2 regions of the Paenirhizobium cremeum genome follow, and region 2 is predicted to be linked to the other one. Evidence: predicted binding sites of a transcription regulator. Region 2 holds the regulator's gene; the other holds the start of a gene.
What was found. Region 2 encodes PhoB, which activates phosphate uptake and scavenging genes when phosphate is short. Its sites were predicted from a motif close to TGTCATNNANCTGTCAT; they were not measured.
Positions count from the first base shown of each region.

Region 1 (4,929 bases), 1.0 Mb from region 2:
AGACCGGCGAAATCCGGCACGTCGGAATGCATCGAGAAGAGGCTTTCCGTGACCACGAGGATGCCGGCATCCGGGAATTTCTCACGGATCTTGCTAAGCCGCCGGATTACCGCCCCGGTATTCAGATGGGCGAAATGATGAATGTTCTGGGTGGCTGCGCGCGCACCTTCCTGCAGGCAGGAATGGGCAAGCACGTCCATGACCACATGATCGTCGGGACGGACGAAACCCTGCACGGAAGCAAAACCGGCCGACCAGCCGGTGGGGTAGAGCACGACCTCCCTGCCCCCGAGGAAATCCGAAAACTTGGCTTCGAGCTCAAGCGAGTTGGCCGTATTGCCGAGGAGAGCGGCCGAGCCGGCGCTGTGCACGCCATAACGTTCGACCGCCTCGATCGCCGCCTGCTTGATGCGCGGATGGGAGGAAAGGCTGAGATAATCCTGGGAAGCGAAATTGATGCCCTGGAAGCTTCGGTCCGCATCGGAGCGCACCTTGCAAAAGGTTGCCGGCGCCGTTTCCGTCGAGCGGGCATATGGCCACACTTCGTTTCGCCGCCGCAAATCCTGCCATTCGAAGAAACCGTCGACGCGACCGACAAGATCGGGACCTGTCGGCGCCCGATAGTCCCTCAGGCTGCCCTGAAGGGCTGCTGCTGGAATGCTGACTTTCCGGCTCGAGCTACTCATATCCATCGTGGGTCCCAGCCTCCAACTCAAACAAATGGCCAGTCAGATGATATTTTCGGCTGATGGTTAACACAACTGAAAATTTTAATGAATTTTTAACGATTAGAACTCGTCACCCGATAGCGGTATGCTGCGCGATCGTTAACGCGCGTCCGCCGCCCCGCTCGAGCATGGGGCGGCGGATGCATGCGCCGTTTATTGGGGCAGGATATCGTCCTCTACGGAACCGGAGACCTGTTCGACGCCGATGTTGGTCTGCAGGGCCAACTGGGCGTTTCCGTCCTTTCCGTAGATGTCGTCACGGAACTGGACGACGTTGTCCTTCGCCGACCAGGCAGTCAGGTAGACCCAGTGAACACCGATTTCATCCGAAACCGGGATCGGCGTGTTGACGCGGCTTGCGATCACGCGCTCGATCTCCTGGCGGTTCCAGCCGGGTGTGTTCTTCAGCACCCAGACAATCAGGTCGCGCACGTTCTGGACGCGCACACAGCCCGAGGACTCGAAGCGCATCAGCTTGTTGAACAGGCCCTGCGTCGGCGTGTCGTGCATGTAGACGGCTTCGGGGCTCGGGAAGTTGATCTTCGTCGAGGACATCGCATTGATCTTGCCTGGGTCCTGGCGGAACATCAGGTTCGGCGCCTTGGGCGCGAACCAGTCGATGCTCTCTGGCGACACCTCATTGCCCTTGCCATCGATCAACCGGATGTTGTTGCGCGCCAGATAGGTCGGGTCCTTACGCATCAGCGGCACGATGTCCTTTTCGACAATCGAGCGCGGCGCAGTCCAGTACGGATTGAGGATGATGTCGGACACCTTGGAGCTGACCAGAGGCGACGGGCGGGTGTCGCGGCCGACAATCGCGGTATTGCGAAGCGCCACCCGATCGCCCTCGACGGCTTCTACATAGGCCGCGGGAATGTTGACGACGATGTAACGATACTCAATCGGCTTGGCGGTGATGTCCTGGAGGCGCTGCAGATTGACGTTCAGCTGCATCAGGCGGGTGTCGGCGGAAACGTTGAGGGCCTTCAGGGTGAATTCGCCGAGAACGCCGTCCTCCGGCAGACCGTGGCGTGCCTGAAAACGCTTCACCGCGTCATCGACATAGGTGTCGAAGGCGTTCGACATGCCGGCCGAGCGGTCGAGGTCGCCGGAGATCATCAGGCGCTGGCGAAGCTGCTGGACCGACGGGTCGATGACGCCGATCTTGAGCTTTACCGCGGGATTGACCTGCGGCCAGCCGCCGTTGGAGACGATGGCCTGATAGTTGGCAATGGCCTGCTGGAAGTTAATGAGATTGCTGGCGCTGAGCATCGGCGTGTTCGACACGACAGCTGCCGTTGCGCGGGAAGCCTGAGCATCGAACTGGTCGTCCCAGTTGCCGCGCCTCGGAGCGGTGATCAACTCATCGACGGCCGTCTGTGCTGCGGCCTGACCGGCGATGGCGGCTGCGCCTGCTGCTGCGGCACCGCGCAACAGGGCGCGGCGTGACAAGTCGACAATTCCGGATTTCTTCGACATCTTCCCTACCGTTTTCAATTCAAACGAAAACCATCCTCTAGCAAGGCATGGTTAACAAACGGACGCCAGGGCCTGTTTTCGGCATACAGGCCTGAGGCGCCGCGACGGATACATGACCGTCCTTTGATGTCCGGCGCTCACACACCAATATGGCCAATTCGTGGCTCCGGCTATTGCACGAACTGTCGTATTCCTGTCATATTATGTTTTGTTACAAAATATTACGATCGAAGAACGCCATGGCACGCAAGGACTTTCACGGCAGGTTTAGCAGCCGGCTCGATATCGCGGAATGCAAGTTCGAGACGGCCGGATCACTAAAACGTGTCTACACGCACCCGGACATGCAGGATGTGGTTCTAAAAATCATAGATCCGGCGAGGACATCCGGAGATGCCCGTCTGAAGGGCGAAAGCCTGATGAAGCGGACAAACCCGCTCGGTGTCTATCGCGGCTTTCGGCGGGAACTCACCCAATACCTGATCCTCAGCCGTCGCTGGAACGAAGACCTGCGGGGCGCGCCGCCGATTGCGGTGCCCTGCGGCCTGGTGTCGACGACAGCCGGGCTAGCGCTCGTGACCGAAAAGATCGGCGGTACCGGCGACGCACTTGCCCCGACGCTTGAAAAACTGTTTGAGAACGGTGCATTGGCCTTCAAGCACCTGAAAGCGCTCAATCGCCTTTTCGACGATTGCATGGAGATGCACGTGGTGCTCTCCGACATGCATATGCGGCAGTTTCTATATAGCGAAACCCGCTCCGGCCGACCCGAATTCGTGGTCATCGACGGGATCGGCGAGAAGAATATTATCCCGCTGCGCTCGCTCAGCCCCCTCCTCAACAGGCGACGTCTCAAACGCGCCCGAGACGGTCTTTTCGAGGCCATCTTCGCACGCTATCCGGCCCTTAAAGCGGAGTGGACCGGGAAGCAAACCAATGCATCCCGGCCAGAGCTGGCAAGCAAACCCGTTGCTTAGAGGCGATACAAGATCTGGTCGTTCCAGAAGCGGTCCAGACGCTGCAGCAGCTTGTTCATCTGGGTGAACTCGTCGGAACCGATACCGCCGACCTTCTGGATCGAGCCGATATGCCGCTCGTAGAGCTTGGCAACGGTTTCGGCGATTTCCTGGCCGCTTTCCGTCAGGCTGATGCGGACCGAACGACGGTCGATGCGCGAGCGCTGATGGTTGATGAAGCCGAGATCCACCAGTTTCTTGACGTTGTAGGAAACGTTGGAGCCGAGATAGTAGCCGCGCGAACGCAGTTCGCCGGCGGTCAATTCGGAATTGCCGATGTTGAACAGCAGAAGTGCCTGAACGGCGTTGACGTCGCTGCGACCCTGACGGTCGAACTCGTCCTTGATGACGTCGAGAAGGCGGCGGTGCAGGCGTTCAACGAGATGGAGCGATTCCATGTAGAGCGAACGGATCGCCTCGTCCTGCGGTGCCAGGGTGTTCTGCTGCGGCTTGAGCTTGGTGTTCATGTCGGTCTGCCTCACTGTTTTGTCTGGCGGCTTTGTTTTTCTCCCGCCTTGTGAGTGACCATATCCAATGCACATAAAATTCTACTTAAAACGCAGGCTTAACAAGAGTTTACCGGCAAGAGCGATGACATTACGGTAAATCAAGCCTTATCTCCTCCTGTTTGTGGCGCTTTTCGAGCCACAGCGCCAGGCGGAACACGACATAGACCAGCGCGACCAAAGCATGCATGGCAATCACGATCGGATTGGCGCCGAAAACCCCGGACCAGAGGCCGTGCATGAGGATCTGCGTTCCGGCCGCCAGCGCCCAGATGACCGGCCCCCAGGAGACGGTCAGCCAAAGCCCGAGGGCCGCAACGGGGAAGATGACCGAGAGACTGGCGCCCGCGACCTTCCACGGCAGTGACAGAAGGTCGAAGCGTCCCTGCCCGCCCAGCGAATAGCCGACCAGCATCCCCCAGTATTGCAGGCCGAACCACAGGCATGCGATCGCGATCAATCTCAAAAAGATCACGAACAGGATTTCCGCGACGCTGCCTTTCGGTGCATGTTGAGAATCAGGCTCCATGCGCGAAGCATATGCGCAAGGGGCGTGTCGTTGCCAGTCATGGCGCGACGAAGCGCCTCTTTGCGGTTTTTCAATTGCTGGATTACAGCAGGGTTCCCCCTTGCAGAGGAAGACGAGGCAATACCATGCAGGACAAGACACATCTGGTCGACGAGATCACCGGGCACCGCCGCATGCGGCGCAATCGCAAGGCCGACTGGACAAGACGCATGGTCCAGGAAAACCGGCTGACGGTCGACGACCTCATCTGGCCGATCTTCGTCGTTCCCGGCGAAGGCATCGTCGAGCCCGTCGCCTCCATGCCGGGCGTCAACAGAATGTCTGTGGATAAGGCTGTCGAGGCAGCGAAGGAGGCGGCCGATCTCGGCATTCCGGCGCTGGCGACCTTTCCGAATATCGAGATGGAACTGCGCAACGAGACGGGATCGCAGATCCTTGAGGCGAACAACCTGATCAACCGCACCACGGCTGCAATCAAGAAAGCCGTTCCCAATATCGGCGTCATCACCGACGTTGCACTCGACCCCTTCACCAGCCACGGCCATGACGGCATCCTGCGCGGCAGCGAAATCGCCAACGACGAAACCGTCGAACAGGTGGTGCGCGCCGCAGTGCTGCAGGCAGACGCCGGCTCCGACATCATCGCTCCTTCCGAGATGATGGACGGG
Region 1 covers NZ_CP180217.1:1,152,310-1,157,238, reverse strand. Annotated here, with positions in the region: gene ACLBKR_RS05715 (aminotransferase class I/II-fold pyridoxal phosphate-dependent enzyme) at 1-692, opposite strand, end outside; gene ACLBKR_RS05710 (L,D-transpeptidase family protein) at 882-2,210, opposite strand; gene ACLBKR_RS05705 (YrbL family protein) at 2,384-3,187, shown strand; gene ldtR (transcriptional regulator LdtR) at 3,184-3,693, opposite strand; gene ACLBKR_RS05695 (DUF6163 family protein) at 3,824-4,261, opposite strand; gene hemB (porphobilinogen synthase) at 4,387-4,929, shown strand, end outside.
Region 1: a site for PhoB is predicted at 2,312-2,328, ahead of ACLBKR_RS05705 (YrbL family protein). Genes of this name have one in related genera too.

Region 2 (4,929 bases):
TGGCAAGCGGATTGCCGCCATAGGTGGAGCCATGGGTGCCGGCCTTCATGCCCGAGGCAGCGTCTTCTGTCGCAAGGCAGGCGCCGAGCGGAAACCCGCCGCCAATGCCCTTGGCCACGGCCATGATGTCAGGCGTGATACCCGTCCATTCGTAGGCGAACAGCTTGCCTGTACGGCCGATCCCGCACTGGACCTCGTCGAAGATCAGGAGAAGACCGTTGTCATCGCAGATCTTGCGCAGTTCCCGCAGGAAACCGGCAGGCGCGGTGCGGATGCCGCCCTCGCCCTGAACGGGCTCGATGAGGATGGCTGCCGTTTCGTCAGTAATCGCCGCCTTCACAGCTTCCAGATCGCCGAAAGGCACCTGATCGAAACCCGGCGCCTTGGGGCCGAAGCCTTCGAGATATTTCGCCTGGCCGCCAGCGGCAATCGTCGCCAGCGTGCGGCCATGGAAGGCGCCTTCAAAAGTGATGATGTGGAACCGCTCGCCATGTCCCTTGGAGAACTGATAGCGGCGGGCCGTCTTGATGGCGCATTCAAGCGCCTCTGCACCGGAATTGGTGAAAAACACCCGGTCGGCAAAGGTCGCCTCGGTCAGGCGCTTGCCGAGCTTTTCCTGGCCTGGGATCTCATAGAGGTTCGAAAGATGCCAGACCTTATCGGCCTGCTCACGCAATGCGCCGACGAGATGAGGGTGGGCGTGGCCCAGCGAATTCACGGCGACACCCGCTGCGAAATCGAGATATCGCTCTCCGTTTTCCGTAATCAGCCACACGCCCTCGCCTCGCTCGAAACGCAGCGGAGCGCGCATGTAAGTCTGATAAAGCGGAGAGGCCTCGGCCATAGCGAAAGACTCCTTTCGAAGAGCTTTTGTCTTTTCGGGTGCGGACCGCACCGGAACCCCTGTTCCGCCGGGTCCAAAAAATCAAAAATGCCGCCTTGCGGCGGCGGCTGCACTATCGTCATTTCGCCCCTCCCTGTCAACGAAACACCGCGGAAAAGCGGAATTTTCGCCACTCGGAGTCGAGGGACAGAGCCAAGCGGCGCATGGGCGAACATGATCGCGCCTCGGTAGCAAGTTGGGGAAAACTTCGAAATCGATTCCCGATGATTCCGCCGACTCTTGTCACGGAGTCAGCCTCACACTAGGTTAAGAACCAATAAAGAAATTGCATGCGGCGGAATTAGTCACCGACAGTATCGAGGCAGTTTTGTTTCGGAATTTTCCGAAGCAACGGCGAGGGATTCTGCCAGCACGAATTGCGACCGGCGGAGAAAATGGCATGAACTGGACGGATGAGCGAGTAGAAAAGCTGAAGCGGCTTTGGGCCGAAGGCTTGAGCGCGAGCCAGATTGCCGCGCAACTTGGCGGAGTGAGCCGCAATGCCGTTATCGGCAAAGTTCACCGCCTCAGCCTCCCGGGCCGCGCCAAGGCCGGCGGCAGCGTCGCGACGACGCGGACGGCAAAGCGCACGGCGACGCCGCCCCGCGCCCAGAACTATGCGCCGCGCGTCACCACCCGCACCGTTGCGCGGCCTGCCGGCGCCAACATGCTCAAGGAAGAAATCGAGATCGAAGGCATCGAGGAAATCGATATCGCTCCGGCGAGCAACGTGGTCGTGCCGATTTCCCGGCGTCTGGCGCTGACGGAACTCACGGAACGCACCTGCAAGTGGCCGATCGGCGATCCTATGAAGGACGATTTCCATTTCTGCGGCTGCGAGTCGTCCGATAATTCCCCTTATTGCAACTATCACGCCAAGCTCGCCTACCAGCCGATTGGCGACAGGCGTAGGTCGGCTCGATAAAGTCCGGCGTCTTCGGACAAAACCGGAAATGTAAAAACGGGCCTTTCGGCCCGTTTTTTGTCTGTCACAACGTATCCGCAATGTGATCCTGGAAAAACCCAATCAGGCTTCCATGGAATATCCCGCGCCGCGCACGGTGCGGATCACATCCTGCATATTCGAGAAGTTGAGAGCCTTGCGAAGGCGACCCACATGCACGTCGACCGTGCGTTCGTCGACATAGATGTCGTGGCCCCAGACGCCGTCCAGAAGCTGGGAACGCGAGAAAACGCGCCCGGGGGAAGCCATCAGGAACTCCAGCAGACGGAATTCGGTCGGCCCAAGCCGGACTTCGCGGCTCTTGCGATGAACCCGATGGGTCTCGCGGTCCAGTTCGATATCGCCGCAACGCAAGACACTGGAGAGGACCTCCGGACGTGCGCGGCGCAGCATGGCCTTGACACGCGCCATCAGTTCCGGGGTCGAGAACGGCTTGACGACATAGTCATCCGCCCCGGTCGCCAGACCGCGCACGCGCTCGCTTTCTTCGCCGCGGGCCGTCAGCATGATGATCGGCAGACGTTCCGTCTCCGGCCGCATACGCAACCGGCGGCAAAGCTCGATGCCCGAGACACCGGGCAGCATCCAGTCGAGGATGAGCAGGTCGGGAACCCGCTCCTGCAGCCTCAACTCCGCTTCATCGCCACGCAGGATGGTCTCGACCTCGTAACCTTCAGCCTCGAGATTGTAACGAAGAAGCACGCTCAGTGCTTCTTCGTCCTCAACGACAGCAATCTTGGGCAACATCGACTTCAACTACCTCTCTCAGGACCGACGGCTCACTCGGCGATGGCGCCGACGGTAGCCGTCAGGTCTTCCTTCGGGCGCTCGCCTTCCGGCTGAGCGCCCGTCGCCATGTAGTAGATCGTCTCAGCGATATTGGTGGCATGGTCGCCGATGCGCTCGATGTTCTTGGCGCAAAACAGAAGATGCGTGCAGCTGGTGATGTTGCGCGGATCTTCCATCATGTAGGTCAGAAGCTCGCGGAAGAGCGAGGTATAGATGGCGTCGATCTCCTCGTCGCGATCACGGATCGACTTGGCCTTTTCGGCCGAGCGTGTCGTGTAGACGTCGAGCACTTCCTTGAGCTGCACGAGCGCAAGCTCCGACAGATGCTCGATGCCGCGGGCGAGCTTGCGCGGAACGCCGGTGGCCTGAACGGCCATGACGCGCTTGGCGTTGCTCTTGCCGAGATCGCCGACCCGCTCCAGGTCATTGGCAATCTTGAGCGCGCCGATGATCTCGCGAAGATCAGCTGCAACCGGCTGGCGGCGGGCGATGGTGACGATCGCCTTGTCGCCGATCTCGCGCTCGGCGGCATCCATGATGACGTCGTCGGAGATGACCTTCTGGGCAAGGGCGGCATCGGAATTGACAAGCGCGCGAATGCTGTCGCCCACCATCTGTTCGGCAAGCCCACCCATCTCGGAGATGCGGCGCATCAGGTATTTCAGTTCCTCGTCATAGGCCGAGTAGATATGCGATGAAGACATGTTCTTGGTATCCTTGAAATGGAAGATCGATCACCGGATGCGGCGACATCAGCCGAAGCGGCCCATGATGTAGTCCTGCGTGCGCTGATCGTCCGGATTGGTGAACATCTTGTCGGTATCGTTTTCCTCGACCAGCAGACCGAGGTGGAACATCGCCGTGCGCTGGGAAACGCGGGCCGCCTGCTGCATGGAGTGCGTCACGATGACAATCGTGAAGTTGGTTCTGAGCTCGTGGATCAGTTCCTCGACCTTGGCGGTCGCGATCGGATCGAGTGCCGAGCAAGGCTCGTCCATCAGGATGACTTCCGGGCTGACGGCGACTGCACGGGCAATGCACAGGCGCTGCTGCTGGCCGCCGGAGAGACCGGTGCCAGACTCATGGAGGCGGTCCTTCACCTCGTTCCAGAGGCCGGCCTTCTGAAGGCTGGTCTCGACGATCTGGTCGAGATCGGCCTTCGACTTGGCGAGACCATGGATGCGCGGGCCGTAGGAAATGTTCTCGTAGATCGACTTCGGGAACGGGTTCGGCTTCTGGAAAACCATGCCAACGCGCGCGCGCAGTTCGACCACATCGATGGACGGATCGTAGATGTCCATCTCGTCGAGCGTGATCTTGCCGGTGACCCGGCAACCGTCGATCGTGTCATTCATGCGGTTGAGCGTCCTGAGGAAGGTCGACTTACCGCAGCCCGAAGGGCCGATGAGCGCGGTTACCGTATGCTCGCGAACGTTCAGGTTCACGTCGAAAAGCGCGCGCTTCTCGCCGTAGTAAACCGAGACGTCCTTGCCAATCATCTTGTAGTTCACATCGCTCATTTTCTGATCCAGCGCCTTTTCAACTGCTGATTCCGACATCATGTTCATGTCTCTTCTCCCTCTACCAGCGCCGTTCGAAGCGTCGCCGCAACAGGATTGCGCCCACATTCATTACCAGAAGGAACAGGAGCAGAATAATGATCGCTCCCGATGTACGTTCGACGAAAGCACGCTCCGCCTCGTTCGCCCACTGGTAGATCTGCACCGGAAGGGCGGTCGACGGCTCGAGCGGCGTACCTGGATAGTTGGCGACGAAAGCCACCATGCCGATCAGCAGCAACGGTGCCGTTTCACCGAGAGCATGCGCCAGGCCGATGATCGTGCCGGTCAGGATGCCCGGCATGGCAAGCGGCAGCACATGATGGAAGACCGTCTGCATCTTCGAAGCGCCGAGGCCGAGCGCGGCAGCGCGGATCGACGGCGGCACGGCCTTCAAAGCCGCACGCGTGGCGATGATGATGGTCGGCAAGGTCATCAGCGTCAGCACGAGACCGCCGACAATCGAGGCCGAACGCGGCAGGCCCATGAAGTTGATGAACACCGCAAGACCAAGAAGACCGAATACGATCGAGGGGACGGCAGCAAGGTTGTTGATGTTCACTTCGATCAGGTCGGTGAAGCGGTTCTTCGGGGCGAACTCTTCAAGGTAGATCGAAGCCGCGACACCGATCGGCAGCGAAAGCACGAGGACGATCAGCATCATGTAGGCCGAACCGATGAGTGCCACCCCGACACCCGCCGCTTCCGGACGGCTCGATGCGCCGTTCACGAAA
Region 2 covers NZ_CP180217.1:126,828-131,756, reverse strand. Annotated here, with positions in the region: gene ACLBKR_RS00660 (aspartate aminotransferase family protein) at 1-844, opposite strand, end outside; gene ACLBKR_RS00655 (GcrA family cell cycle regulator) at 1,284-1,808, shown strand; gene phoB (phosphate regulon transcriptional regulator PhoB) at 1,911-2,594, opposite strand; gene phoU (phosphate signaling complex protein PhoU) at 2,627-3,340, opposite strand; gene pstB (phosphate ABC transporter ATP-binding protein PstB) at 3,389-4,204, opposite strand; gene pstA (phosphate ABC transporter permease PstA) at 4,218-4,929, opposite strand, start outside.